2 linked regions of the Methylosarcina fibrata AML-C10 genome follow. The protein of the gene in region 1 binds, or shares a complex with, the protein of each later gene. Links are inferred from orthologs where the notes say so. Each region holds a gene or a part of one and is shown on either strand. Other genes may lie near its edges. The genes, in order: A3OW_RS0109900 and dnaX.

What was found.
Region 2: A3OW_RS0109900 (region 1) and dnaX share a complex: the UniProt entries of both Bacillus subtilis proteins name them as parts of the DNA clamp loading complex. The link is inferred for Methylosarcina fibrata AML-C10 from one-to-one orthologs.

What each region holds. Positions count from the first base shown.
Region 1 is NZ_KB889965.1:2,064,471-2,079,120, forward strand. Bases 7,660-10,659 are described here. They hold A3OW_RS0109900 (DNA polymerase III subunit delta'), read left to right. Parts: upstream 7,660-8,667; coding sequence 8,668-9,651; downstream 9,652-10,659. Other genes in these bases: mltG (endolytic transglycosylase MltG), read left to right, coding at 7,660-7,981; tmk (dTMP kinase), read left to right, coding at 7,978-8,667; A3OW_RS0109905 (PilZ domain-containing protein), read left to right, coding at 9,656-10,006; A3OW_RS0109910 (TatD family hydrolase), read left to right, coding at 10,081-10,659. Outside these bases: A3OW_RS0109845 (YceD family protein), read left to right, coding at 1-212; rpmF (50S ribosomal protein L32), read left to right, coding at 193-375; phosphate acyltransferase PlsX, read left to right, coding at 548-1,576; A3OW_RS0109860 (beta-ketoacyl-ACP synthase III), read left to right, coding at 1,573-2,541; fabD (ACP S-malonyltransferase), read left to right, coding at 2,624-3,604; 3-oxoacyl-ACP reductase FabG, read left to right, coding at 3,597-4,325; acpP (acyl carrier protein), read left to right, coding at 4,555-4,785; fabF (beta-ketoacyl-ACP synthase II), read left to right, coding at 4,876-6,120; pabC (aminodeoxychorismate lyase), read left to right, coding at 6,160-6,990; more of mltG, read left to right, coding at 6,983-7,659; more of A3OW_RS0109910, read left to right, coding at 10,660-10,860; GTP 3',8-cyclase MoaA, read left to right, coding at 11,012-12,019; A3OW_RS0109920 (hypothetical protein), read right to left, coding at 12,041-13,264; A3OW_RS0109925 (type 2 periplasmic-binding domain-containing protein), read right to left, coding at 13,276-13,680; A3OW_RS0109930 (V-type ATP synthase subunit A), read right to left, coding at 14,064-14,650. UniProt on the Bacillus subtilis protein: DNA polymerase III is a complex, multichain enzyme responsible for most of the replicative synthesis in bacteria.
Region 2 is NZ_KB889965.1:4,506,865-4,521,429, reverse strand. Bases 11,651-14,565 are described here. They hold dnaX (DNA polymerase III subunit gamma/tau), read left to right. Parts: upstream 11,651-12,267; coding sequence 12,268-13,863; downstream 13,864-14,565. Other genes in these bases: recR (recombination mediator RecR), read left to right, coding at 14,208-14,565; A3OW_RS0121325 (YbaB/EbfC family nucleoid-associated protein), read left to right, coding at 13,883-14,206; hemL (glutamate-1-semialdehyde 2,1-aminomutase), read right to left, coding at 11,651-11,915. Outside these bases: phosphate regulon sensor histidine kinase PhoR, read right to left, coding at 1-109; phosphate regulon transcriptional regulator PhoB, read right to left, coding at 112-804; A3OW_RS0121390 (nucleoside deaminase), read right to left, coding at 906-1,385; large-conductance mechanosensitive channel protein MscL, read left to right, coding at 1,555-1,959; A3OW_RS0121380 (TraR/DksA C4-type zinc finger protein), read left to right, coding at 2,153-2,371; A3OW_RS0121375 (cytochrome P450), read left to right, coding at 2,567-3,979; A3OW_RS0121370 (YbhB/YbcL family Raf kinase inhibitor-like protein), read left to right, coding at 4,225-4,803; membrane protein insertion efficiency factor YidD, read right to left, coding at 4,830-5,228; ATP-dependent chaperone ClpB, read right to left, coding at 5,343-8,021; A3OW_RS0121355 (asparaginase), read right to left, coding at 8,101-9,156; A3OW_RS0121350 (dihydrofolate reductase), read left to right, coding at 9,227-9,727; A3OW_RS0121345 (hypothetical protein), read right to left, coding at 9,920-10,306; more of hemL, read right to left, coding at 10,635-11,650. UniProt on the Bacillus subtilis protein: Part of the beta sliding clamp loading complex, which hydrolyzes ATP to load the beta clamp onto primed DNA to form the DNA replication pre-initiation complex.

The sequences.
Region 1 (14,650 bases):
AAAAAATTCTGCTTAAGGATATCGTTGAGGACGAATTGCTCCTCATTTTGCCGCAATATCCAAAGCATCCGCACGATTGCCTTGGTCGGAGCGGTAATTTAGGCGAAACCGGTTCCGAACCGCAAAACAGTCAACCGGATCGAGAAAACCCTTTTTCCATTTTAACCCATTTAAAACTATCGGAGACCAAAAATGGCCGTACAAAAAAGTAAAGTATCGCGTTCAAGACGCGGTCAACGCCGTTCCCACGACGCCTTAACCGCCCGGGCGCTTGCTCAGGATCCATTGACGGGCGAAACCCATTTGCGTCATCACGTGACTCCCGACGGTTATTTCAAAGGCCGTCAAATCGTAACCGTTGGCGAAGAAGACTAATCGGCTTGTTCGGGTTGGCCCGGGTTGCACAGATCCGGCCGGCCATGATGTTCCCTTTTTCAGATTATCCATTTAATCTATAGCATCATAATCGTCGGACGAAAAGAGTGTCGCACTGACCGATTCAACTCCGACTCGGTTTCTTACAACTATTTCGGAGTCATTCATCAAAGTGAGTTTAACAATTTCTATTGATGCCATGGGCGGGGACCATGGTCCTGAAGTGACAATACCAGCATCATTGGAGTGCCTGAAGAGCAATCCCGATTTAAAACTGATTTTGGTGGGTGACCAAGCTGTACTGACCCGGCACTTGGGTGAAAACCTGAATGCGTTCCAGGGCAGACTGACGGTCCAGCATGCCAGCCAGTGCGTGGAAATGGACGAGCCGCCGTCAAAAGCGCTGAAAAACAAAAAGGATTCGTCCATGCGGATCGCCATCAACCTCGTTCACAACGGCGCCGCCGATGCCTGCGTCAGCGCCGGCAACACCGGCGCCTTGATGGCTACCGCCCGCTTTGTTCTGAAAATGATCCCCGGCATCGACCGCCCGGCCATTATCTCCACACTGCCTTCCATTTACGGGCACACTCACGTTCTGGATCTGGGCGCCAACGTGGACTGCACCGCCGAGCATCTGTTCCAGTTTGCGGTGATGGGGGCCGAATTGGTCAAAGCCGTCGAGAATATCCCTTCTCCCAAGGTAGGCCTGCTGAACATCGGCGAAGAAGAGATGAAAGGCAACGAGCAAGTCAAGGCGGCGGCTAAATTAATGGAAAATTCTTCCTTGAATTATATCGGCTACGTGGAAGGCAACTCCCTGAATGCCGGCAATATTAAAGTCGATCTGATCGTAACCGACGGCTTTGTCGGCAACGTCGCGCTCAAATCCATCGAAGGCGCCGCCAAAATGATCAGCACCGCCCTGAAAGAGGCATTCGGCAAGAATTGGTTGACCAAACTGTCGGGATTGATGGCTTATCCCGTGCTTCATTCCTTCAAAAAACGCATCGATCCGCGCCTCTATAACGGCGCCAGTTTTCTTGGTCTTAGAGGGCTGGTAATCAAAAGCCATGGCGGAGCCGACATTCTGGCTTTCAAAACGGCCATTCAGCTTGCTGAAATTGAAGTCAAAAAAGATGTTATAAAAAAAATTAGCGAACAGGTCGAAAAAACCCTGGCACAGAGAGCAAGCGCATGAATCGTTATTCAAGAGTTATCGGAACCGGAGGATATCTGCCCGAAGAAATCCTCACCAATGATCAAATATCTGAAACCGTTGATACCTCCGATAGCTGGATTTACGAGCGCACCGGCATCAAAAGCCGCCGCATCGCAGGGCCCAATGAAACCGCGTCCAGCATGGCGGAAATTGCAGCGCGCCAGGCGATCGAAGCGGCTCAAATCGATCCCGAGGAAATCGATCTGATCGTCGTCGCCACCGGCACGCCCGACCGCGTGTACCCCAGTACCGGCTGCCTTCTGCAGCAGCGCCTCGGCATCAAGCAATGCATGGCTTTCGACGTTCAGGCGGCCTGTTCCGGCTCCATTTTCGCCTTGAGCATCGCCGACCAGTACGTCAAATCGGGCGCCGCGCAAAAAGTCCTGGTCATAGGCACCGAGATCTGCTCGCGCCTGGTCGACTGGACCGACCGAACCACCTGCATCCTGTTCGGAGACGGGGCCGGAGCGGTATTGTTGGGCGCTTCGGAGGAAACCGGCATCCTGTCGACCCATATTCACTCCGACGGCGAATACGAAGATCTGCTGTACTGCCCCAACCCGCAGGCGGCCACCGAAGCCAATAAGGGCGAATCGGGATTCATCAGCATGCGGGGCAACGAAGTGTTCAAGGTGGCCGTCAACACGCTGGGACGCATTGTCGACGAAACCCTGGAAGCCAACCGCTTGGACAAGTCCGACATCGACTGGCTAGTGCCGCACCAGGCCAATATCCGCATCATCGCGGCCACCGCCAAGAAATTGAAAATGTCGATGGAACAGGTCGTGGTCACCCTCGAAAATCAGGGCAACACGTCGTCCGCTTCGGTATTGCTCGCTTTCAACGAAGCGGTTCGCGACGGCCGCATCCGGAGAAATCAGGTGGTATTGCTTGAAGCATTCGGCGCTGGCTTCACCTGGGGCTCGGTATTGCTTAAATATTGACATTGCCATGCACAGACGAACCGGCCCGCCATAGATCGGCGCATTTTTTGCTTATCACCCAACCCTAACGGCAAGTTTCATCATGAGCGAACAAACCTATAATTTAGCCTTTGTTTTTCCAGGCCAGGGCTCTCAATCCGTCGGCATGCTGAACGATCTGGCGGCCGCCCATCCCGAAGTGAAACAGTTATTCGAGCGCGCCTCCGAGGCTCTCGACAAGAACCTGTGGACCCTGGTCGCCGAAGGCCCGGAAGACGAGCTCAATCAGACCCAGAATACCCAGCCGGCGATGCTGGCGGCGGGCTATGCCGTCTGGCAGGTATGGTGCAAGGAAAGCCCCGTTCGCCCCGCCTGGATAGCGGGACACAGCCTTGGAGAATACACCGCGCTGGTCTGTTCGGAAGCGATATCCTTTGAAGACGGGATCAAACTGGTCGCCGCGCGGGGCAGCCTGATGCAGGAAGCGGTCCCGCAAGGCGTAGGCGCCATGGCGGCCATTCTGGGTCTGGAAGATCATGAAGTGGTTAAACTCTGCGCCGATGCCTCGGACAATGACGAAGGACTGCCCGAGGAAACCGGCGCCGAACTGGTTTCCGCGGCAAATTTCAATTCACCCGGCCAAGTGGTCATTGCCGGCACCCGAGCCGCTGTCGAAAAGGCGGTCGCTGCGGCCAAAGAAGCCGGCGCCAAACGCGCCGTATTGCTGCCGGTCAGCGTACCCTCCCATTGCGCCTTGATGAAGCCGGCCGCCGAAGCTCTGGAGGATTACTTGCAGGGCATCGGTATAAAAACGCCGAATACGACTCTGATCCATAACGTCGACGTCATCGCCCACAGCGCGCCCGACGTCATCCGCAGCGCTTTGGTAGCCCAACTGTATCTGCCGGTGCGCTGGGTGGATACCGTCCGCTTCATGCACGACCAGGGCGTTACTCGCTTCGTCGAATGCGGACCCGGCAAGGTGCTGGCCGGATTGAACAAGCGCATCGTCAAGGAAGCCGAACACATGACTCTCTTCGATTCCGAATCCATAAACAAAGTTAAGGAGCTGTTGAATGCCTAAACAAGTCGCTTTAGTCACAGGCGCCAGCCGCGGTATCGGCAGGGCGATTGCCGAAAGATTAGCCGGCGACGGCTTTTTTGTCGTCGGCACCGCCACGACCGACAACGGCGCCCAGGCCATTTCCGCTTATCTGGGCGAAAACGGGAAAGGCCTGAAACTGGATGTCGCCGACGCCGAATCGGTCGCCGAAGTCACCAAAACCGTCAACGACGAGTTCGGTACGCCGGTGGTACTGGTCAATAACGCCGGCATTACCCGAGACAATCTGTTGATGCGGATGAAGGACGAAGAATGGGACAGCATCATCAGCACGAACCTGACCTCGGTTTATCGGATGAGCAAGGCCGTACTGCGCGGCATGATGAAAGCCAAAACCGGCCGCATCATCAACATTTCATCGGTCGTCGGCGCTACCGGAAACGCCGGCCAGGCCAATTACGCCGCCGCCAAGGCCGGCATCGTCGGTTTTACCAAATCGATGGCGAAAGAAGTCGGTTCGCGCAACATTACCGTCAACACCGTCGCTCCCGGTTTTATCGACACCGACATGACCAAAGAATTGAGCGACGACGTCAGACAGAGCCTGTTGTCGGTCATCCCTCTGGGCCGGCTGGGAGAACCGGAAGAAGTCGCCCATGCCGTTTCATTTCTGGCTTCACCCCATGCCGGCTACATCACCGGCGAAACCCTGCACGTCAACGGCGGCATGTACATGCCCTAGGCCTTTGCCGGGTTGTTCCGGTATTTTGAGGGCGTTTGAGCAAAAAAGGACCCTGTTCCCAGCAAATCAACGCCATTTTAATATTGTGACATCGATATAATATTAAAGTATAATGCCCGCCGCCGTCTGGAAACACCGTAGGCGGGATTTCAAGTAAAAATTAATAACGCTACTATTGCAAGTACTCCATGAGCTACCGATTAACTTGCATTGTTTGAGGATAAAAATTATGAGTAATGTTGAAGAACGAGTGAAAAAAATTGTTGCAGAGCAATTAGGAGTAAAAGAAGATATCGCAAATGATGCTTCATTCGTTGATGATCTTGGCGCTGACTCTCTGGATACAGTTGAACTCGTGATGGCTCTTGAAGAAGAATTCGAATGTGAAATTCCGGACGATGAAGCTGAAAAAATCACAACCGTACAACAAGCCATCGATTACGTAGAAAAGAACGCTTGAAATTGATTTTAGTGGATGCACCCTCGTTCATCCACTAAATCGCACCCGATTACAGCAGTCCTGCCCTATCATTTGTTAAGGTAAATCACATTGAGCAAACGCCGAGTTGTAATAACCGGATTAGGCGCTGTTACGCCGTTGGCCAACACGGTCCCGGAAACCTGGGACGGCATCGTCAACGGCAAAAGCGGCATCAGTCCGATTGATTCCTTCGATATTTCGCCTTTTGCCACAACTTTCGGCGGTGTCATCAGAAACCTGGATATTACCCAATACATTCCCGGTAAGGATGCTCAGCGCATGGACGGGTTTATCCACTACGGCCTCGCCGCCGGCTGCCAGGCTTTTGAAGATTCCGGCCTGGAGGTTACCGAAGCCAATGCCGAACGGATCGGCGTGGCGATCGGCGCGGGTATCGGCGGCATTACCGGCATCGAGGAATGCTATGCCTTCTATGAAAAAAGCGGACCACGCCGGATTTCGCCTTTTTTCGTACCCGGCAACATCATCAACATGATTTCGGGCAATCTGTCGATCAAGTACGGATTGAAAGGCCCCAATTTTTCCATCGTCACCGCCTGCGCTACCGGCACCCATAATATCGGAGACGCGGCCCGCCTGATTCAATACGGGGATGCCGACGTCATGATCGCCGGCGGAGCGGAACGCTGCACTTCCTCGCCTACCGCGATGGGCGGTTTTATCTCCGCCAAGGCCTTGTCTCGACGCAACGACGCCCCGCAGGCGGCAAGCCGGCCGTGGGATAAGGATCGCGACGGTTTCGTATTGAGCGACGGCGCCGGCGTGGTCGTTCTGGAGGAACTGGAACACGCCAGGGCGCGAGGCGCGAAAATTTATGCCGAACTGGTCGGTTACGGCATGAGCGGCGATGCGTATCACATGACTCAGCCTTCTCCCGGAGGAGAAGGCGCTGCACGGTGTATGAGAAACGCATTGAGGGACGCCGGTCTGAACGCCGAGCAAATCGATTACATCAACGCGCACGGCACCTCGACGCCGGCCGGCGATATCGGTGAAACCCAGGCGATGAAATCGGCTCTGGGCGCTCACGCCTACAAGCTTGCGGTCAGTTCGACCAAATCGATGACCGGCCATATGTTGGGCGCGGCCGGCGGCATTGAAGCCGTATTCACGGCATTGAGCCTCAAGCATCAAATCGCCCCGCCGACCATCAATCTCGAGAATCAGGATCCCGAGTGCGATCTGGACTATGTCCCGAATACCGCCCGGGATATGAAAATCGAATACGCCTTGTCGAATTCGTTCGGTTTCGGCGGAACCAACGGCACTTTGGTTTTCAGACGCTACGGGTAAGAAACCAACGCTACCGCATGCCTTCGGTATGTTCTATCGATGATCTTGATCAATGGTGAATACCGGGATCATATCGAAATTTCCGATCGCGGCTTTCAATACGGCGATGGTTTGTTCGAAACCATCGAAGTTCACAACGGTCGACCGGTTTTTTTAAACCGGCACCTACACAGGCTGCAAACGGGTTGTGCCCGACTGCAGATTCCCTGCCCCGATCCCGAACTGATTCGTTCCGAAGCCGCCGTTCTCTGTAAAAACGCGCCCCACGCGGTACTCAAATTGATCATCACCCGGGGTTCGGGCGGACGTGGCTATCGACCGCCCGAAGCAACCCGTCCCACTCGCGTGTTAAGTCTCCATCCTTGTCCGGATTATCCGGGCCGCTACCGGGAGCAGGGCGTTGCCGTGCGGATATGCCAGACGCGCCTGGGGCTCAACCCTGCGTTGGCAGGCATCAAGCATCTGAACCGGCTCGAACAGGTGCTGGCCAGGGCCGAATGGGACGACCCGGAAATTCAGGAAGGACTCATGCTGGACATCAACGGCCATGTTATCGAAGGCACCATGACCAACCTCTTCTATTTCAGCAACCGGAGCGCTTATACGCCGGCATTGACGCAGTGCGGCGTAGACGGCATTATCCGCCGGATTCTGATGGATCTCTTGAGCAAGCGCCGCATCACCGTCCGGGAAACCGCTCCGACCGTAGATGAATTATCGGCCGCCGACGAAGTCTTTGTATGCAATTCGATCATAGGGATCTGGCCTGTTCGGGCCATCGGCAACGTCCGGTATGCCGTTGGCCCTTTTACGCGGCAATGTCAATTCGATCTCACTGAATTTAAAAACGAGGCAGTCCACGATGAATAACAAACTCATCGGCTTAGCTGTGATCCTGTTCAGTTTCGTCGGCGGCTGGCTCTGGATGGATTATCAAACCGCCCTGTACGCGCCGGCGGTCAAACAGGAAAAAGTTTGCGTCGAAATCAACAAAGGCGATTCCTTGAACGTCATCGCCGACAAACTGGCCGCCCGAAATCCGGCGATCAAGCCGTTCTGGTTCAAGGTCGTCGCCTTTCAGGACAATTCGGCCAAAAAACTCCGGACCGGAGAATACGAGTTAACCCGAGGCATGACCATCCGCAACGTCATAGACCTTTTCGTGCAGGGAAAGACCAAGCAATACGCGATCACGTTTCCCGAAGGCTGGAGTTTCAAGGAAATTACCCAGGAAATCCGGAAAAACCCCAATCTGGAACACATTCTCGGCAAAATGCCGGTCGATCAAGTCATGACTCAACTCGGCGCAGAAATTAGAATGCCCGAAGGCCAGTTCTTTCCCGATACTTATTTTTTCGAGAAGCATATGTCGGACGTCTCCCTGTTAAAACGGGCCTATGACAAAATGCAGAAGGTACTGCTGGAAGAATGGAGCCATAAGGCGGAAGGATTGCCTTTTAATACTCCTTACGACGCCTTGATTCTGGCCTCCATTATCGAAAAGGAAACAGGAACCGAATCCGAACGACCGCTCATCGCCGGCGTCTTCATCCGCCGGCTGAAAAACGGCATGCCGCTGCAGACCGATCCCACGGTCATCTACGGCATGGGCGAGCGATACCGGGGCAACATCGGATCCGAAGACCTGAAAAATGCGACGCCCTACAACACCTATCTCATCAAAGGGCTGCCGCCGACTCCGATTGCGATGCCGGGACAACAGGCCATCCATTCGGTGCTGCATCCCGACAACAGCGATACCCTTTATTTCGTCGCCCGTGGCGACGGCACGCACGTCTTCTCCACCACCCTGAAAGAACACAATCAGGCCGTCAACTTATACCAAAAGCCGCCGAAATGACGCTCTCTCTCTTACCTGGCGCTCCCGCCGCCAGAGGCAAATTCATTACGCTGGAAGGCGGTGAAGGCGTAGGCAAAAGCACGAATCTGGCTTTTATCCAGGATTATCTCCGGCGCCGGCAAATTTCCGCCTTGGTGACGCGCGAGCCTGGCGGCACCGGGCTGGCCGAGAAAATCCGCGCGCTGCTGCTCGACAAAAACGACGAACCGATGACCGAAACCGCCGAATTATTGCTGGTGTTCGCTGCCAGGGCACAACATCTGCGGCACGTCATCGAACCGGCATTAGCTCAGGGTCGGTGGGTCTTGTGCGACCGTTTTACCGATGCCACTTACGCTTATCAGGGCGGCGGCAGAAACATGAGCGTCAGCGCCATCGCCTGGCTGGAAACGCTGGTGCAAGGTAACTTGAGGCCGGATTTGACCCTGTTGCTCGATGCTCCGATCGAAATCGGCCTGGCCAGGGCGAAAGCAAGAGGCATCTCCGACCGCTTTGAAGAAGAAAAAGCCGACTTTTTCGAAAAGATCAGAACGGCTTATTTACGGCAAGCCGAACTGCATCCGGAGCGAATCCGCCTGATCGCGGCCGATCGGCCGCTGCCTCAGGTGCAGGCGGCCATTGCCGCAGCGATTGATCCTTTGCTCGACGGCGTTTCCCGGCCGTCTATTGCCGACAGGGCGGAGTAAATGGAGTCCGTTCTCCCATGGCAACAAAAGGAGTGGCGCCATCTGTGCGAATACAGGACGCAAAACCGGATTCCCCAGGCGCTCCTGATCTCCGGAAACAAGGGCCTGGGCAAGCGGCGCCTGGCCGAACAATTCGCTTTTTCCCTGCTCTGTCCGAATCCCGCTGCGCACGGCCTGCACTGCGGCCAGTGCGACAGTTGCCTGCTGATCCAGGCCGGATCGCATCCCGACCTGTTTTACATCGAACCTGCCGAAGCCGGAAAAGCCATCGGCATCGATTCGATCCGCGGCCTGATCGCCGACACGCAGCTCAAACCGCAATACGACGCCTTCCGGGTCGTCCTCATCGATCCTGCCGACCGCATGAATCAATCGGCGGCGAATGCCTTTTTAAAATGTCTGGAAGAACCGGGAGAACGCACGGTGATTTTGCTGATCACCGAAAAGCCCGCCCAACTGCCGGCCACGATCCTCAGCCGCTGCCAGAAAATGGCTCTGGCTCCTCCGGACCAGGAAACCGTTGTTGCCTGGCTGAAACAACAACATATTGAAGATGACCTGGAAACTCTGGCCGCCATGGCACGGAATTCGCCGCTGCTGGCCCGGCAGTATGCGGAGGCCCAAACCCTGCCTCTGCGCAACGAATGCTTCAAAACCTGGCTGGCGGTCGCGAAACAGCAGACCAGCCCGATCACGACGGCGGAAAACTGGTTAAAATTGCCACAACCCGACTTACTTCTCTGGATAAGCTCGTGGACGATCGATTTGATCAAATGCAGTTGCCGAATCCGGCCCGGCACTATTTATAATCCCGATCTGAGGACTTCCTTGCAAGAACTGGCGGGGCGGCTAGACTTAAAAAGCCTGTACCGGTTGTACGACCTGATACTGGCCAGCCGCCGACGGCTCGATACCCAGGTCAACAAACAATTGATGCTGGAAGAACTATTGATACTGTGGTCCCAACTCAACCGGAGTAAGTAATTCCATGACCGATGCAACTCCCCGCCAGGGCATCCTGTCGCTTACCATCAAGGATAAAAATTCGTTGTATTCCTCCTACATGCCGTTCGTCATCAACGGCGGCCTGTTCATTCCGACCAACCGGCCTTATGAAATGGGCCAGGAAGTGTTCATGCTGCTGAATTTGATGGAAGAACCGGAACGGCTGCCGATCGCCGGCAAAATCATCTGGAAAACGCCCCCCGGCTCCGAAGCTTACCGGTCGCCGGGAATCGGTGTACAATTCAGCGATCAGGACGGCGGCGTCGCCCGGAATAAAATAGAAACCTATCTGGCCGGTGCGCTGGAATCCGGACGGTCTACCCATACGATGTAAAATCCTAACCAACAACGGAACCGAATCGTCTGCTTTTAATCTGATTGTGTCATTCAACCGCCATTTCCCTGTCCATGCTGATAGATTCCCATTGCCATCTCGACCGCATCGATCTTGCGCCGTATCAAAACGATTTCGGACGTTTCATGAGTGCGGCCGAGGAAAGCAAACTGGAACACATGCTCTGTATTTCAATCGACCTGGAATCCTATCCGGCCATGCTGGACCTGGTCTCGGGTTATCCGGCCGTTTCGGTAACCGTCGGCGTTCATCCGAATGCTCATGACGGCAGGGAGCCCGACGTGGAAGAACTCGTCACGCTGGGCCGGCCGTCGAAAGTGATCGGCATCGGCGAGACCGGGCTCGATTATTTTCGCAGCACCGGCGATCTCGGCTGGCAACAGCAACGCTTCAGAAACCATATCCGGGCCGCGAAAGCGTTACACAAACCTTTGATCATTCATACCCGCGAAGCCAGGCACGATACTTTGCGGATTTTGAGAGAAGAAAGCGCGGATCAAATCGGCGGAATCATTCATTGCTTTACCGAAGACTGGGAGTTTGCCGAACAGGCTCTGGAATTGAATTTTTATATTTCCTTTTCCGGCATCGTGACCTTCAACAGCGCCAGGGAAATCCGGGAAGTGGCCCAAAAAGTGCCGGCCGACCGTTTTCTGATCGAAACCGATTCTCCTTATCTGGCGCCGGTTCCCTTCCGCGGCAAACCCAATTATCCGATGTACGTCCGCTTCGTCGCAGAACAGATTGCCCAATTAAGAAACACCTCTTTCGAAGAAATCGCCGAAAGGTCGACCTGTAATTTTTATACCCTGTTCAAGCTGACTCCTTCTTGAACGGAAACCCGAGCCCTGGCCTCAAATCGAATCGCCTTCGCCACCGGAACTTCATAGAAGCAGGCAGGTCTGATCAGGCATGATCAACCGCGGTCAATACCTGGGCGATTTTATGCTAGAATTGGCATTCTCGATTTAACTCCGGCGCACCATGACCCACTCCACAGTTGCTCCTCAATTGATCGATCGTTTCGGCAGAAAGGTCGATTATCTGCGCATTTCGATTACCGACCGATGCGATTTTCGCTGCGTTTATTGCATGGCGGAAGACATGACCTTCCTGCCCCGCTCTCAAATCCTGACGCTCGAAGAAATTCACACGCTGGCCAAAGCGTTTGCCGAATTCGGCGTCACCAAAATCCGGATAACGGGCGGGGAACCGCTGGTGCGAAAAGGCGTGCTGGAATTGCTGGAAAATCTGGGCCGGATCGAGACGCTGAAGGAACTGGTGATGACCACCAACGGCTCTCATCTGGAAAGCATGGCAGCATCGATAAAAAACGCCGGAGTAAGGCGCATCAACATCAGCCTGGATACCCTGGATCCCGACAAATTCAGAACGATCACCCGAACCGGTAATCTGGCGCAGGTGCTCAGCGGCATCCGGGCCGCCAAATCGGCAGGGTTTGAAGGCATTAAAATCAATGCCGTCATTCTTAAAAACCGAAATCACATGGAAGTCAACGATCTGGTACGGTATGCCGTCGACAACGGCATCGACGTTAGTTTTATCGAAGAAATGCCGCTCGGCGTGGTGCACCGGCACGACCGCGCCGAAGCCTTTTATCCCAGCGAGCTGATCAAAAAAGACCTGGCCCGGCAATTTTCCTTGCTGGCCACGACCGAAAAGACCGGCGGGCCTTCAAATTACTATAAAGTGGCCGGCACGCATACCCGGGTCGGCTTTATTTCTCCGCACAGCGAAAATTTTTGCGGCCAATGCAACCGAGTCCGGCTGACCGCCGAGGGACACCTGCTGTTATGCCTGGGCAACGAGCATTCGGTCGATTTGAAAGAAGTTATTCGAAGTGCGCCGGGAGATCTGGCTCTGTTAAAAAAGACCATCTTGGACTCAATGCAGATCAAGCCGGCCCGACACGAATTCAATATCCATGAACAACCGGTCATCCTGCGCTACATGAACATGACCGGCGGCTAAACCGAAAATGCAAACAAGGCCTTAGAAATTGTACGATATCATGGCCGAATACAAGTCCCAGTGCTGAGTTGTTCCTTGCGGGTTTTCGATGCCGGACAGCCAGCCGGTACCGTTGATATGATGATATTCCGCGCTCAGCATCAGGGAAGGCAGGATTTCATAGCGTAAACCGAAAGTCCAGTCCTGGGCGAATCGGGAATGCGCGGGAGCGCCGGTCATGGCGGAAAATTTTTCGCCATACGGATCGTTCAGGTCCCAAATCAAGTCGTCATAACGAACTACCCCTTCAAGGGCTTCGGTCAGCCGGTAAGTGCCCTGAATATAAAAGCTTTGTCCGGTAAATCCCGTATCGGGCCGCGGCGCAAAACCGTTCAAATCGGCTCGGCGCAGCGCATACTCGCCGGTCAGGGACCAATCCTCCGCACTGAATTGAGCCGACAGGATCAACGGATGAAACTGCCATTTGCCCGCTTGCAGCGTAGCGCCCGCATAAGGCCGGTAATGGCCTTCAAAGCCGGCGTAAGTCACCGCCAGACGGATCAGTCCGATTTCCTGTTCCAGTTCATAGCCCAACCGCGCCACCCAGGACGCATCGCCGTCCATATGGCCCGGCGAATTGCCCAGAATGACGTAATTGAAATCGGGATCGTCCATTCGGGGAATGATTCCACCCACGTTCAAGGTAAACTCGCCGTAGTCGGTGCGATGCTCGCCATAAAAATAACCGCCGTCCGCCGAAAGGGCGAGGTTCCGGTTGACGTCGAAATAAATGGATTGCGGCAATAAAATACTGGGCCGGGTAGCGGCGACGTCCCGAGTGTCGTTGTAAAAACCCAAAGGCGTCGGCACCCGGCCTCCCCGAATGGACAACAAGGAGGTTTCCGACGAATACAGGTTATAGTTGGCTAGGCCATAATCAATCCGAAAGCCGCCGTTATCGGTATCGCCGGCATCGCGCCAGACCACCTGCATCGCCACCTGCAGATCGGATAACATGTTCCATGAGCCGTTGATTCCCAATTCTCTGAAGTCGTGGGAGATCGAATCATCCGATTTGCCGAAGAAATTGTTGTCCGAGGTGTGAATAATGCCTTGCGACAAAAATCCATGAACTTGAACCGATTCCGGCCACCATTCGTTTTCCCCGGATTCTCGAGCCTGGCCGGCGCAAGGCCAGGCCAAAACGGTAAAGCAAGCGTAATAACATGCAAGATTCAGAATAGAGTGACGGATTATTGGAACCATACGATTATTTCCTACTCTATATCCAGAATTTTGATGCCGTCAGTAATGTCAACCCCGTTCAAATAACCTACGGCGCCGGGAGTAGTGCGTAATTTATTGATCATTTCTTCCTTGTTTTCCACTACGATGGGAGCTTGACCGGTACCGCTGAAAACTAATTTATTCCAGTTTTTACGCATCTGATGAGGAAAAACGTTCAAAATTTGTTTACAGAACTGTTTATGCAGAGGATCTTCGTCCGGCAGTACGAATACCGTCACGTCGGAGCCGTCGTTCCAGTGTCGCAACCGCATTTTGAAAATGGCGCTCAAGCCGTTCTTACTGATGCTTTTTTGTGAAGTGTCGATATTAACAACCGGATACACGGCATTGGGGTCGATACGGTCCAGAGCAGGAGCCGAGTTTGCCCGCTCCATGAGGACGAAAAGAAATACGAGGACCCAAACATATTTCGTATTGGGTCTGAGAGAGGCTTGAATCGGCTGCAAATCGGAGGCCAGTACCTTAAAAAAAGTTGTTATTATAAACAAATTGAGTCCCTGATTTTATCTTCTTGTTTTCAAGAACGGCCTTGAAAGTTTTTTCATAATCTATTGTTTTATTTCCTTTTCTCAAAATCCAATTCAGCCTTAAAAAGCATAGTACAGAATCACCGGAAATCCAGAGGCACGGAAATAACCCGGACAGCCCGATTTTTAAAACCGGACTCGACAGTCCGGAGGTGGCTTTAATCGCTCCGGAAAAAAGTTGCTTGTGGGGGCAACGCTTGAGTACGGCCCAGAATGAGCGGAAATCCATCTCAAACGGAAGTTTCCTTTTTCTTTGTTTCGGAATGGATACAGCGGTCGATGTCCGCCAGCAGTTCGCAATATTCCGGACTCTGATGTCCGGCATAATTCAGATTTTTAAACAACCCTGTCAAACGGGTGAAAAAAAGCCTCGCTTCGTCCTGATCCTGGAAATGGTAATCTGCATTCACCGCTTCCGCCAGCTTTAAAAAAACTTCTTTTTGCCGCTCGATCGGCACGGCCACGTCGACGGCATCGAACGCATCCTGCTGCAGATACACCATATCCAGCAGTTGGGCTTCCTGATAAACGACAAAATCTTCGAGAGCAATGCCTGTTTCTCCGGTCACCTGAATCATTTGATAAATCGTATCGCCCCGCTTCAGCAATTCCATCATGGCCTGAACCCGAGCCGTCCAACCCTCGCCGAGAACATTCCCGAACCAGCCCTGCAACTGATCGGTATAGCGCGACCAGGACAACAAGGGATCGACGGCCGGATAAAAACGCTTGTAGGCCCGCTCGGAACTCAGCCCCAAAAAAGTTTTCACGGTACCCAGGGTGGCCTGAGTCACCGGCTCTTCAAAATTTCCTCCGG
Region 2 (14,565 bases), 2.4 Mb from region 1 along the record:
GCAACGCGCAAGTCAACGGAAAAAACAGCCCGGTCACTCCGCCGATGATCGACGTCACCGTCGCCAACAGCAGGAAAATCCCTATCTCTCTGCGCCAGAGTCCGATCATGCCTAATCGATCAATGAAAACCGGTAGCCGAAACCGCGCACCGTCTGCACCAGATCCTCCCTGCCGTATTCGGCAAGAATTTTTCTTAACCGGCGAATATGCACGTCGACCGTTCGTTCCTCGATATAAACGCTGCGCCCCCAAACCTGATCCAAGAGTTGGGTGCGGCTGTAGACCTTGTCCGGATGGGTCATGAAGAACTGCATCAAGCGGAATTCGGTGGGGCTGACTTCCAGTTGCTTCTCGCCGATAGCCAGCCGATGCTGCTCCGTATCGAGCATCATGTCGCCCAGAGTGATCTGGGTCAGCCCCTGCATTTTACCGCTCCGGCGCAACACGGCGCGGATCCTCGCCACCAGTTCCTTGGGCGAAAAAGGCTTGGTAATATAATCGTCGGCGCCGATCTCGAGGCCCTTTACCTTGTCCTCTTCTTCGCCGCGGGCCGTCAATAGAATAATGGGCAGCTCCCGGTACAAGCCCTCTTTCTTCAGCCGCCTGGCCCATTCCGCGCCGCTGATTCCCGGCAGCATCCAGTCCAGCAGAATCAGGTCCACCATGGACTTTTCCAGAGTTTTCTGTGCATCGGCCACACTGGCCACCGCCATCGTTTCAAAACCGGCCTGTTCGAGAACTACCGTGAGCATTCCTCGAATGGCATCTTCATCTTCAACAACGAGAATGCTATTTTTATTCATAAGTGAATGTAGATAAACAAAACCGGATTGTAACAAAGGATTTATGACACTTTGATGACAACCGAAGCGATCGCTGCCTCTTGATGAAGGAGAAAGCCATTTTACGATAGACTCAGGTTCGGCTTCACGTGATATGCGCCTCTCGGGGCATTATCGAACAACGCATTGCATTCCGCCTCCAACAACCCTCCGACAATACGGGTATTGCGAAAAAAAGTTCTTTGGCTCACCTCGCTGGCGCGGATGTCGATTTGCCACCAGTTCTGTTCCCGTAAATAAGGCATCGACGTCCCGTAGTAGACCGTCCCTATGCCCACCCATTCGATTGCGCTCTGGCACATCGGGCACGGTTCCGCCGTCGTATACAAATCGAAGCCGCTCCAGTCGGCCGGGCGGTACAATTCGGCGCATCGGTGTATCGCCATCATTTCCCCGTGAAAAGTCGGATTAAGCGCCGACTGATTATAACCTTCGGCAATACAATGCCCGTCGGCACGGCGGACGATTACGGCTCCGAACGGAAATTCGGGAACCTGGGCCGCCAGGGCAATGGCTCGTCGCATAAAATCGGCATGCTTCATCGAATTCCCCCTTGATTTTTGTTATTTTATTGAATGTTTGATCGGGAAGCGGTATCTTTATTTCGCCGTCGTTCCGATTTTTCAAACGGATACTTTATCAATCGTTTGGAAATATTCAAAAAAGCTGAAGAAGTTTTAATAATTTTATCGCTGCCATAGGAGAAAAAAGATGGGTGTTTTGCAGGAATTTAAAGAATTCGCCGTTAAAGGAAACGTGGTCGACATGGCGGTCGGCATTATTATCGGCGCCGCCTTCGGCAAGATCGTATCGTCCTTCGTCGCCGACGTGATCATGCCGCCCATCGGCCTCTTGATCGGCGGCGTTGATTTCACCGATCTTGCCGTCACGCTGAAGGCAGCGTCGGCCGATGCGCCCGCCGTCACCCTCAATTACGGCAATTTCATTCAAACCATCGTGGACTTCACCATTGTCGCTTTCGCGATCTTTTTAGTCATCAAACTGATCAATCGATTTAAAAGAGCGGAAGCGGTAGCCCCTGCGACTCCTCCGGCCCCTTCGAAAGAAGAAATCCTGCTGACGGAAATCCGGGATTTATTAAAGGAAAGAAAATAACCTGTTCGAAATTCCGGTTCTGCGGGATAGCTTGAGAGGTCACCCTTTTGGCGCGATCCGTACGGGCGATTTCTTACGCTGCTCGAAGGGGACCGGAAAAGCATTGAAACTTTTTCTCATGAAAAAAGTCGAATTTTTTTGGTAATACCTCATCATTGATGATTTTTAACCTACAGTTTGAGCCAATACTATTATGTCGACAGCATGGGCCGGCGGCACGGACGCCATCGTGGAAAGAATGGAGCAAATGACCAATCTCTTTATCGAAGAGACACGGAAATCGATTTATACGGGTGAATCGGCCACTCACTGCGAAGAATGCGGAGATCCGATACCGGAAAGCCGAAGAAAGGCCATTCCTTGTAAATACTGCCTGGCTTGCCAGACCGCTCTGGAAAAAAATTTAAAATAGTAAACGCCCAACCGCAGCTTCTCTTTGCCACTGCCGAAACGTTTACCAATGCGGCAGGCTTTCGGCTTCGGAGAGCCGGAAAGCCTTCGGGATTGCAAGAGGAGCCATGATCAAACCCGACCGCCGACAACAGCCACCACCCGTGCTCCGCAGAGCCCGGCCCGGCTTGCGGTAACTGCCACAGGAGGCGCTCTCATGTCCACCGCGAGCCGGCCGCGTACGATCGCCCAATTGCCTGGGCCTGCGGGACTGCCTTTCCTGGGCAATCTACTGCAAATCGATTTACAGAAACTGCATCGGATTCTCGAAGACTGGGCCGGGACTTACGGCGATCTTTACCGCGTCAGGCTGGCCGGCAAGTCCGCCGTCGTCATCGGCAATCCGGAGCTGATCCAGGCCGTACTCCGGGATCGTCCGCAAAGTTACCGCCGGCTGAGTTCCATGGAACGAGTCGCGCGAGAACTGGGCACGCACGGAGTGTTTACCGCCGAGGGCGAACAATGGCAGCAGCAGCGCGCTCTTGTCGCCCAGGCGTTCAAACCGGACAATTTGAGGCGTTTTTTTCCGCACCTGCGCACGATCACGGCACGGCTGCAAAACCGGTGGAAAAATCTGGCCGGCAGCGCGCAGTCCGTCGACGTGGAAAAAGACTGGATGCGTTTCACGGTGGACGTCACCACGCTGTTTGCCTTCGGTTTCGACATCAACCTGCTGGAAAAAGAAGACGACGATTTTCAGCGCCATCTGGAGCACCAGTTGCCGGCTTTCAACCGCCGGGCCAATGCGCCGTTTCCTTACTGGCATTACGTCAAACTGCCCGGCGACCGCGCCATGGAAAAGTCCCTCGACGCCATCAAGGCCACAATTAACGGATTTGTCGATCAGACCCGCCTTCGGCTGCGGCAACAGCCCGAGCTCGCGGCGCAGCCTGCCAATTTCCTGGAAACGTTACTGGTAACGCAGAGCGAAGACGGCACCGGTTTGTCCGATGAAGCAATTCAAGGCAATATTCTGACCGTGCTTCTGGCCGGCGAGGATACCACGGCGCATACGCTCTCCTGGCTGCTGTATCTGATCGCCGGGCACCCGGAAGTGCAACGGAAGATGCAGCAGGAAGTCGATGCCGTACTGGAAACGGAAACGTTGGCGCCGAACCCGTTTGTCCTCGACCGCCTCACCTATATTGAAGCGGTCGCCCTGGAAACGCTCCGGCTGAAAAGCGTCACGCCGATGCTTTATCTGGAGCCGAACAACGACGTCGAACTGGGCGGCGTCCGGATTCCGAAAGGCACGTTTCTGATCCTGCTGACTCGCTACGGCGCTCTGCAGGAAGAAAACTTCACCGAGGCTCTCCGGTTCAAACCCGAGCGCTGGCTCGATCCGGAACGTTCCGGCTGCGCCCATAACCGTCAGGCTTTCGTCCCGTTCGGATCGGGTCCCAGATTCTGCCCCGGACGCACGCTGGCAATGCTGGAAATTAAAATGGCGACGGCGATGGCGTGCAGGAATTTTTCCGTCCATCCTGATGAAACCGGGCCGCCGGTCCGGGAGATCTTTTCGTTCACGATGAGGCCGGACGCTTTGAAGATCCGGTTTTCCGAACGATAACGCCAATTCAGTCGAAGGCTGGAGCTGAATTTCAGCGATGGCATTTCATGTCGGGTTCAGGACTTGCCTGTTCCGGCGCTCAAGCGGCTAATATAATGCATTGAGAAAGTGGATTTGAACGAAGAGCGGACCGGGTTTCGTCTATTATTTCTTGGAATCGGACGAGAAGACCGGCCGCTTGAGCTATTTCGGTCCATTTCCCACCCTTTCTGTTGGCCATTGCCTTGGCATGCAAGGAGACACCCGTGCGAACGACAAAAATCACCCAAAGCTTGCGCTTGATCGGCTTGATGCTCTTCTTTTGTTCCACCGATTTATTATCGGCGGACCAAGCGAACGCTCCGCGTCTGACTCTTCGATCTTATGCATTTACCCATCAACATCCGATTCCCAAACAATTTACCTGCGACGATGCGAATTTATCCCCGCGCCTGATCTGGACGAACGTACCGAAGAACGCCAAGAGTCTTGTCCTGATCATGTACGATCCCGATACGCCCGTTCCCGCCGTACCGCTGATGAGCTGGGTCCATTGGCTGATTTACAACATTCCTCCGTCCGCTTCCGGATTGCCCCAAAATGCCGGCCCGGACGAATTGCCCAAAGGCGCGCTATTGGGCAAAAACGACTGGAAAGAAACCGGGTATAAAGGCCCGTGCCCGCCGATCGGCAGGCACCGTTATTTTTTCAAGCTGCTGGCTCTGGACAAGGTATTGCCGAATTTGCATCTGCCCGATTACGCCACACTCGAGAAAGCAATGAACGGCCATGTTCTCGACCGGGCGGAGTTGATCGGGGTTTATCAGCGAAAAGTAATTCCATAACTTTCCCGTCCAATCCTTATTGCGTGCTAAAAAGAACAGTCACAAGGCAACTCCGGCAGATCGCAGTTGATTCCCTCGCAGGCATCCCATTTTCTGGAGCGGCAGGCATCGGAACAATCGCAGTCAGGACACTCGTCGCAATCGTTCCGCCCTCGCCGCCGTTGACCGTTTCTGATTAACGTTTCGTTGGCTTCCTTGCAGGCTTGAAAACGGGCACGGATGTCCCGATAGCCGCCAAAAGGGCCTTGAGCTCCAACAATTTTGCTGACGGCCTCGGAGCAGGAATCGCCCCCATAGAGAGCGGCATGAGCGCAGCGAAAACCCTTGTAGGGCGAGATGAATTTTTGATAGAAAACAATCAGCAGGATGGCGAGATATTTCACATGCGTATGCTTGTCAATTAGGATAGGTGCGGTGTTAGTCATGGCTAACACCGCACCTAAAGCATAGCAAATCCTCGGCAAGTGAAAATGGATAGACTGTATGCCGCGCGAATGGCGACAAGCCGGGTTTGAACCTATCCTGCCAGGGGTTGAGGATCAGGCTTTTACAAACCGCAAAAGCCCATCTTCCAGCTCGACTTTAATTATATCCCCGGATTCGAACCGGCCTGCCAGAATCTCCTGAGCCAATGGATTTTCGAGCTGGTGCTGGATCGCACGCTTCAACGGTCGCGCGCCGTAGACCGGATCGAAGCCGGCTTCGCCGAGACGGTCGAGGGCGGCATCGCTGATTTCGAAGCCGATCTCGCGCTCCGCCAGACGCTTTTGCAGATACGCGATCTGAATCTTTGCAATCGCCCGGATCTGTTCGCGTTCGAGCGGATGGAACACCACCACCTCGTCGATTCGGTTGATGAACTCGGGCCTGAAATGCATGCCGACGATCTCCATCACCTCGGCTTTCATTTCCTGGTAGTTCGCTTCGACCGCTCCCGGCGTCCTGCCTTCCGCGGCACTCGCACGTCCCTGTGCTTCGGCCGCTTCCGGCGTCCTGCCTTCCGCGGCACTCGCACGTCCCTGTGCTTCGCCCACCAGTTCCTGGATTCGGCTCGAGCCCAGATTCGACGTCATCACGACCACGGTATTCCGAAAATCGACCGTCCGCCCCTGGCCGTCGGTCAGACGCCCGTCGTCCAGCACCTGCAGCAGAACGTTGAACACGTCCGGATGCGCCTTTTCGACTTCATCCATCAGAATCACCGAATACGGTTTCCGGCGCACCGCTTCGGTCAGATAACCGCCTTCTTCGTAGCCGACGTAGCCCGGAGGCGCGCCGATCAGACGCGCGACCGAATGCTTCTCCATGAACTCGGACATGTCGATTCGCACCAGCGCATCGACCGTGTCGAACAGGAATTCGGCCAGCGCCTTGCACAATTCGGTCTTGCCGACCCCGGTCGGCCCAAGGAACAGGAACGATCCGTTCGGCCGGTTCGGATCGGACAACCCCGCCCGCGAACGGCGGATCGCATTGCTGACCGCTTTCAGCGCTTCTTCCTGGCCGACCACGCGTTTGCTGAGGGCTTCTTCCATCCGCAGCAGCTTGTCGCGCTCGCCTTCCATCATTTTCGACACCGGAATGCCGGTCCACTTGGAGACGACCTCGGCGATCTCTTCTTCGGTCACCTTGTTGCGCAGCAGCGTCATTTTCTGCGTGCCGCCGGTTCCCGCCTGCGCCAGTTGCTTTTCGAGCTCGGGAATGACGCCGTATTGAAGCTCGGCCATCCGGTTCAAATCGCCGGTCCGCCGCGCCGATTCGAGATCGATTTTCGACTGATCGAGTTTTTCCTTGATCGAGGCGGAGCCTTGCAAGGAGGCTTTTTCGGCTTTCCAGATTTCTTCCAGCGCGGAATATTCCTTTTCGACTTCGGCGATTTCTTCCTCGAGAATCTCGAGCCGTTTTTTCGAAGCCGCATCGGACTCTTTTTTCAACGCGACCTGCTCGATCTTCAATTGAATCAGGCGTCGGTCCAGACGGTCCATCGCCTCGGGCTTCGAATCCTGTTCCATCCGGATTCGGCTGGCGGCTTCGTCGATCAGATCGATCGCCTTGTCCGGCAACTGCCGGTCGGAAATGTAGCGGTACGACAGCCCCGCCGCTGCGACGATCGCAGGATCGGTGATTTCGACGCCGTGATGCACTTCGTATTTTTCCTTGAGCCCGCGCAAAATCGCGATGGTATCTTCGACCGACGGCTCGTCGACCATGACTTTCTGGAACCGGCGTTCGAGCGCCGCGTCCTTTTCGACGTATTTCCGGTATTCGTCCAGCGTCGTCGCGCCGACACAGTGCAGTTCGCCGCGCGCCAAGGCCGGTTTCAGCATGTTGCCCGCATCCATCGCGCCTTCGGCCTTGCCCGCGCCGACCATCGTGTGCAGTTCGTCGATGAATAGGATTACCTGCCCTTCCTGTTTGGCCAGATCGTTCAAGACCGCTTTCAGCCGCTCCTCGAATTCGCCGCGGAATTTCGCGCCGGCGATCAACGCTGCCATATCGAGCGCCAGAACCTGCTTGCCCTTGATGCCTTCGGGCACTTCGCCGTTGACGATTCGTTGCGCCAGTCCTTCGACAATCGCCGTTTTGCCGACGCCGGGCTCGCCGATCAGTACCGGGTTGTTCTTGGTGCGCCGCTGCAACACCTGAATGGTGCGGCGGATCTCGTCGTCGCGGCCGATGACCGGATCGAGCTTGCCCGCTTCGGCGCGTTCGGTCAGGTTGATCGTGTATTTTTTCAACGCCTGGCGCTGATCTTCGGCGCCCGCATCCTCGACCGCCAAGCCGCCGCGCATCGCGTCGATCGCTTTTTCGACCGCCTGCCTGCCGACGCCGGCTTTTTTCAGGAGCTCCTGAAGAGCGCTTCTTTCTTCGAACACGGCCAGCAGGAACAACTCGCTGGCGATGAATTTGTCTTTCCGCTTTTGCGCCAGCTTGTCGGTCACGTTCAAAAGCCTGCCGAGCTCGTTCGAGATCTGCACGTCGCCTCCCGCTCCCGACACCGTCGCCAGCCGGCTCAATTCCTTGCCGAGCTCGGCCCTGAGCGCGACGGTATTGACGTTAAGCTGCGTCAACAGGGGCTTGATCGTGCCGCCTTCCTGGTCCATCAAAGCAATCATCAGGTGCACCGGCTCGATGAATTGATGATCCTTGCCGAGAGCCAGGCTCTGCGCGTCGGCCAGCGCTTCCTGAAATTTGGCGGTTAATTTGTCCATACGCATGTGGTTTACCTCTGTCAGGGAATTTTTAAGATAAACCCGATATGGGGAAGCGGCGACGGCTTTTCAATGCGGACTTTTCTTATCTGCCGTAATCCGAAGCCGGCTCATCCGGCCATTCCACGTGTTCGCCGGCCACGTCGCGCTCGATAAACTCCAGGATCCGGCTCGGGTCGTTAAAATTGCCGTAAGCCAGTAGCAGTTTGACATAGGCGGCCTCCATCGACATGTTCCAGATCATCCGGGCGCCCTCTTTCAGCAGGAAGCGGGTGCTTTCATAAGCGTCGGTGGATTTAAGCGCCGGCGCCAAGTACACCTCGACGCCGTGTTGCCGGCAGCGGGCGATAAATTCCGGCAGCGAATGATTTTCGCCCCAGCGCTCGGTCGTGCAAGCCGTGCCGGAATGGTAGAGGTCATGCAGGACGGCGTCGGTGCGCTCGAGATGGATATGGGAATAATCCAGGCCGGGATACGGTTTGAGCATGAGGATGCGGCCGGAAAACTCGGGCTTCAAGGGCGGCAGTTCCGCTTGCGCTGTGAACGGAGCCAGGCCCGTCCGGGAAAATCGATGGCCGTCGAATTCCAGATAACTTTCTCCGCGCACGCTGAAAAAATCTCCGCCAAGCTGCGGCGAGGACACCAGGCGCACGCCTCTGTGCACCTGAATCGTTGCTTGCCGTTGATTGCGGTAAGGCACGAAGACGCCGGATTCCTTGACGTTCAGGATAAACTCGACCGCACAGACGAAATTGTCGACCCCGTTGGCTTGGGCATGGGCCAGGGGATAATCGCTGGAAACCAAAAGCATCGGCCTGCGTAACCGGTAAAAATAAAAACCGAGCGCCGCCGCCGTATACGCCAGGGTATCGGTGCCGTGAGTCACGATGATGCCGTCGTATTGCTCCGGCTGTTCGGCCTCGATGGCCGCGATCAGAATTTTCCAGGCCGGCGGTGCCAGATTCTCGCTCAGAATGCGCATCGGCTGAATTGTTTTAAATCGGATATCCTCGGCGTTCGCATGGCGTTGCCGATATTCGGCGAGCAACTGGAACGGCGCCTCCTCGCCGGGCTTGATGGTTCCTTCATGGGCTATCGAGCCGATCGTGCCGCCGGTAAATACCACCAGAATGTTTTTCATAGTATGATGTACCCTCTTTTTATCGATCGTCAGACTATAAAATAATCAAAACGGCAAGACCAGCCTTCACATGAAAATTACTCTTATCGTCGCGATGACGAGCAAGCGGGTCATCGGGCTCGATAACCGGATGCCCTGGCATTTGCCGGCCGATCTGAAGCGTTTCAGAAAGATAACGATGGGATCGCCCATCCTGATGGGCAGAAAAACCTTCGAATCGATCGGCAAACCCTTGCCGGGACGCACCAACATCGTCATCAGCAGAAATCCCGAGTATCGGCAGGCCGGCTGCCTGGTTTTCAACGATCTTGAAAAAGCCATCAAGGCCGGCTGCGGGATGGCGGGGGAAATTTTTGTGATCGGCGGTTCGGATCTGTACCAAGCCACTCTGCCTTTGGCCGGCACCCTTCATATAACCGAGATTAAAAAGGATTTTCCGGGCGATACCTTCTTTCCGGAAATCAATCCCGGCGACTGGATCGAAACCGAAAGAGAAGATGTCCGGGACGACTCGGCGGCAGGATTCGATTACAGTTTTTTAAAGTGGGTCCGCCCCGGGCAGGCCGGTTGAATAAGAGGCGGTCAAGCGAAGCGGCCGCTCTTTAAATGAAAGAAAATTGCCGAATTTTTCATTGTTCTGGAGTTCAAGCCCAGCAAGACGACTTGAATCAGAGCGGGCGTCTTTACAGACTTAGGATCGGCCTGGAGGAGTCAAACCATATCAGGCAACGCCGGGTTATCCTGATATGGTCCTAAGGATGTTTTACAGCATGCCTTTCAGATCGCTGAACGCTTTGTGAGCTTCTCTCAACTCTGCATCCGCTTCCTGGAAAGAACCGGCTTTCGCGTGGCCTTTGGCTTTTTTCAGGATATTGTTTGCTCTCATGCGCGCCATGTCGACCTTGTCATTCGCGTTGATTTCTTTGCTTCCGTTCAAAGCTTCGTTCACCAACTTTGAGACAGTTTCCGGATCCGAACCGGTTTCGATGGCATTCTGGGCTGCCAGTATTCTTTTCAAAACCAAGTCGATAGCATCAGCCGGCTTGTAAATGATTCGACCTTCCGACGCTTCAGCCATTGCGGAAGTTGAAACACCCCCGATAGAAACAGCAACCAACAATGCGAATACGACTTTTTTCAAGGTTTTCATATCTAACTAGTCCTCATGTGTATATATGTAGAGATATAGCGGTATATGACTATTGTTCTAATAATTATGTACCGGCACCAATTCTACCACAATTTGTAATATTACAAATTGTAATATTGCGTACCTTCGGCTCATCCAATTCGGCATTGCCAAGCTCAAACCGATTTTATCGAATTACAACCTTTCTCTTCCTCTGGCTCTACCGGCTCGATTATCGGTTTAGGCCGAGTTTTCGCGGCTTCCACGGCCCGGTCGACAAAGCCGGTGACGGCGGATCAAAGGGTCCTGTCCGACTCGGCCAGTCGGAAACCGCATGCCACGGCGCGATCTATGATTTCTGAAAAGCGGCTTCCGCTGCGGCGAAAGTGTGCTCCAGAACGTCGTCGCCGTGAGCCATCGACACGAAACCCGCCTCGAAAGCGGACGGCGCCAGATAAACGCCTTGCTCCAGCATCCGATGGAAAAACCGCTTGAACCGGTCCTGATCGGATTGCATGACCTGGGCGAAACGGGTAATCCGCTCTTCCCGGCTGAAGAACAGGCCGAACATGCCGCCGACCGCGTGAGTCGTCATGGCGGCGCCCGCCTTTTCGGCGAGGGCCTGCAAACCGGAAACCAGTTTTTCGGTTTTGGCGGTTAATTCCTCGAAAAACCCCGGTCTCGACACCAGCTCGAGCGTTTTTAACCCGGCCGCCATCGCAACCGGATTGCCCGACAAGGTGCCCGCCTGATAGACCGGTCCCAGCGGCGCCAGGTATTCCATGATCTCGCGGCGGCCGCCGAAAGCCCCAACCGGCATGCCGCCGCCGATGACCTTGCCCAGCGTGGTCAAATCGGGTCTGACATCGTAAAAACCTTGAGCGCCTCCGAGCCCGACTCTGAATCCCGTCATCACTTCATCGAAAATCAGCACGCTGCCGTAGCGGTCGCAGACCTGCCGCAACGTTTGCAGAAAACCGGGAACCGGCGGGATGCAATTCATATTGCCGGCGACCGGCTCCACGATGACGCAGGCGATCTGTTCGCCCATCTGTGCGAACAATCGGGCGACCTCGTCGCTGTCGTTGTAAGTCAGAGTGATCGTATTTTCGGCAAGCGCCGCCGGCACGCCGGGCGAACTGGGCACGCCCAGCGTCAGGGCCCCGGAACCGGCTTTGACCAGCAGCGAATCCGAGTGTCCGTGATAGCAGCCCTCGAACTTGACGATTTTATCCCGGCCCGTATAGCCCCGCGCCAAACGAATGGCACTCATCGTCGCCTCGGTGCCCGAACTGACCATTCTCACCAGATCGATCGACGGCACCAGTTCGCATACTTTTTGCGCCATCCGGGTTTCGATCTCGGTCGGCGCGCCGAAACTCAAGCCTTTTGCCGCCGCTTCCCTGACCGCCTCGATCACCTCCGGATGCGCATGCCCCAGAACCATCGGCCCCCAGGAGCCGACGTAATCGATGTATCGTTTGCCGTTAGGATCGAAAACCCAGGCGCCCTGAGCATGATCGATGAACACCGGCGTTCCTCCCACTCCGCTGAAGGAGCGCACGGGAGAATTGACGCCGCCGGGGATGACGCGTTTGGCTTCGGAAAATAATACGGTAGCTTCGGTCATGGTGTTTTATGAGTCGGTCGGAAATGGATCAGGAAATGGGTTAACTTTATCATGTTTGCAAGATCGTTTCCTATCCGACGAATGGCCGGGAAATCGAATTGAACCGGAAGAACCTTTTTTCCGGATAAAATAATTTCGTCAAGACTTGTATTCCGCCGCGAATTAAAAGATAATGGTCCGCTTTCAGCCACTCACGGCTGTTTTGATTATGGTAATCGTGTCGGTCCTCCCGCAACGATACGCTGTAAACCCCGCCAGGTCCGGAAGGAAGCAACGGTAGCAGCGGATTCGTGTGCCGGGATGCGGCTGATGCGGTTACCGCCCAATTCGAATGCCAGCACCCGAGCCTGCAATGATTTACCAGGTTCTCGCCAGAAAATGGCGTCCTCATAATTTCACAGAAGTTGTCGGTCAGGAGCACGTCGTCAAATCGTTAATCCACGCTTTGCAGCACGACAGACTCCATCATGCCTATTTATTCACCGGAACCCGGGGCGTCGGCAAAACCACGCTCGCCAGGATTTTAGCCAAAGCCATCAATTGCCCCGACCTTAGGGATTATAACCCCTGCGGCGTCTGCGACATCTGCCGCAGTCTGGACGAAGGGCGCTTTCTGGATTTGATCGAGGTCGACGCCGCCTCGCGCACCAAGGTCGACGATACCCGCGATTTAATGGACAACGTCCAATACGCACCCAATCAAGGACGCTTCAAAGTCTACCTGATCGACGAAGTCCACATGCTGTCCGCACACAGCTTCAACGCGTTGCTGAAAACGCTGGAAGAGCCGCCGCCTCACGTCAAATTTCTGCTGGCGACCACCGATCCCCATAAAATTCCCGTGACCGTGCTGTCGCGCTGCCTGCAATTCAATCTAAAGCGCCTGCTGCCGGAGCAGATTTTCCGGCAAATGGAATTCATCCTGAATCAGGAAGGCATCGATTTCGAAACGCCCGCCCTCAAATTGCTGGCCCGCGCGGCCGACGGCAGCATGCGCGACGGCCTGAGCCTGCTCGACCAGGCCATTGTCTTCGGCAGCGGCAAGGTGGCGGCCGAAGATGTTTATGCGATGCTCGGAACCGTGGCCAGACAGCCGGTGTACGAACTCCTGGGCGCTCTGGCCAGGCTCGATGCCGCGGCCATTCTGGACAAAATCGGCGAACTGGCGAACCTGACGCCCGATTTCGGCGACATCCTGAAACAGATGCTGCAGATCCTGCACCGGATCGCGCTGCTTCAGCAAATCCCGGGGGCCAGCGATCCCGAGATGGATACCGAAACATTGAAGGATCTGGCGGCGCAAATGTCCCCCGAGGACGTCCAGTTGTACTACCAGATCGCCCTGATCGGCCAACGCGATCTGGAGCTGGCGCCCGACCCGAGGAGCGGCTTTGAAATGGTCCTGCTCCGGATGCTGGCTTTCCGGCCGGATACAACGGAGAAAACCGTGGTCAAAAGACAGGATGGCGCTCGTCCCGCACCACCGTCCGATGCCCTGCCGAAAACCGATCGGCCGCAGCTTTCGGCCGAACCGCCGAAATCCGGCAAAGAACCGATGGCGGTCGGTACCGGCCACACCGACTGGGCGGACATGATCGCCGCGATGAAACTGACCGGATTCACCCGGGAGCTGGCCAATAACTGCGTACTGGCTCATCTGGACGATACAGTCTGCAATCTGATTCTGGATGAAGGTCACAAACATCTGCGCCGTCCCGCCAGCGAAGAGAATTTGCAAAAAGCCCTGCAGACCTATCGGGGAGCGCCGCTGAAACTGGTGATCAACGCAGAAAAAACGGCGATCGCCACGCCCGCACTGCAACAGATCAAGGACCGCGAAAACCGGCAGCAGGCGGCGATTGAGGCGATCAATTCCGACGACAACATCCAGGCGTTGAAAGAACATTTCGACGCGAGGATAATGCCGGGCACCATAGAGCCCGTCTAACCGATTAAGGAGACCCATCATGAAAAGCGCACTTGGCAACATGCTGCAGCAAGCACAAAAAATGCAGGAAGATTTCAAGCGGGCTCAGGAAGAAATTGCCGCCCTGGAAGTGACCGGCGAAGCGGGCGGCGGACTGGTGACCATCGTCATGACCGGCAAACGGGAAGCCCGCAAGGTTCATATCGACCCGTCGCTGGTCGGCGAAGACAAGGACATGCTCGAGGACCTGGTGGCGGCGGCCATTAACGACGCCGTCGGCAAGGTCGCCAAGCTGAAAAAAGAGAAAATGGCGCAGTTAACCGCCGGAATCCCGCTGCCTCCCGGGTTCCAGATGCCGTTCTGACATGCAGAGAAAAGGCTTAATCGGACAACTGATTCAGAACCTGTGCTGCCTGCCCGGAGTAGGTCCTAAAACCGCGCAGCGCATGGCCTTCCATTTGCTCCAGCGGGACCGCCAGGCGGCCAAAACCCTGGCCGAGACGCTGATGCGCGCCACCGAACGGATAGGCTATTGCCGCCAATGCCGTACCCTGACCGAGGAAACCCTCTGCGACCTCTGCAGCGCTCCGGCCAGAGACCGGACGGCGCTGTGCATCGTCGAAAGCCCGGCCGACGTCTGGATCATCGAACAGACCGGCGTCTTCCGGGGGCTTTATTTTGTCCTGCACGGCCGGCTGTCGCCCCTGGACGGCATCGGTCCGG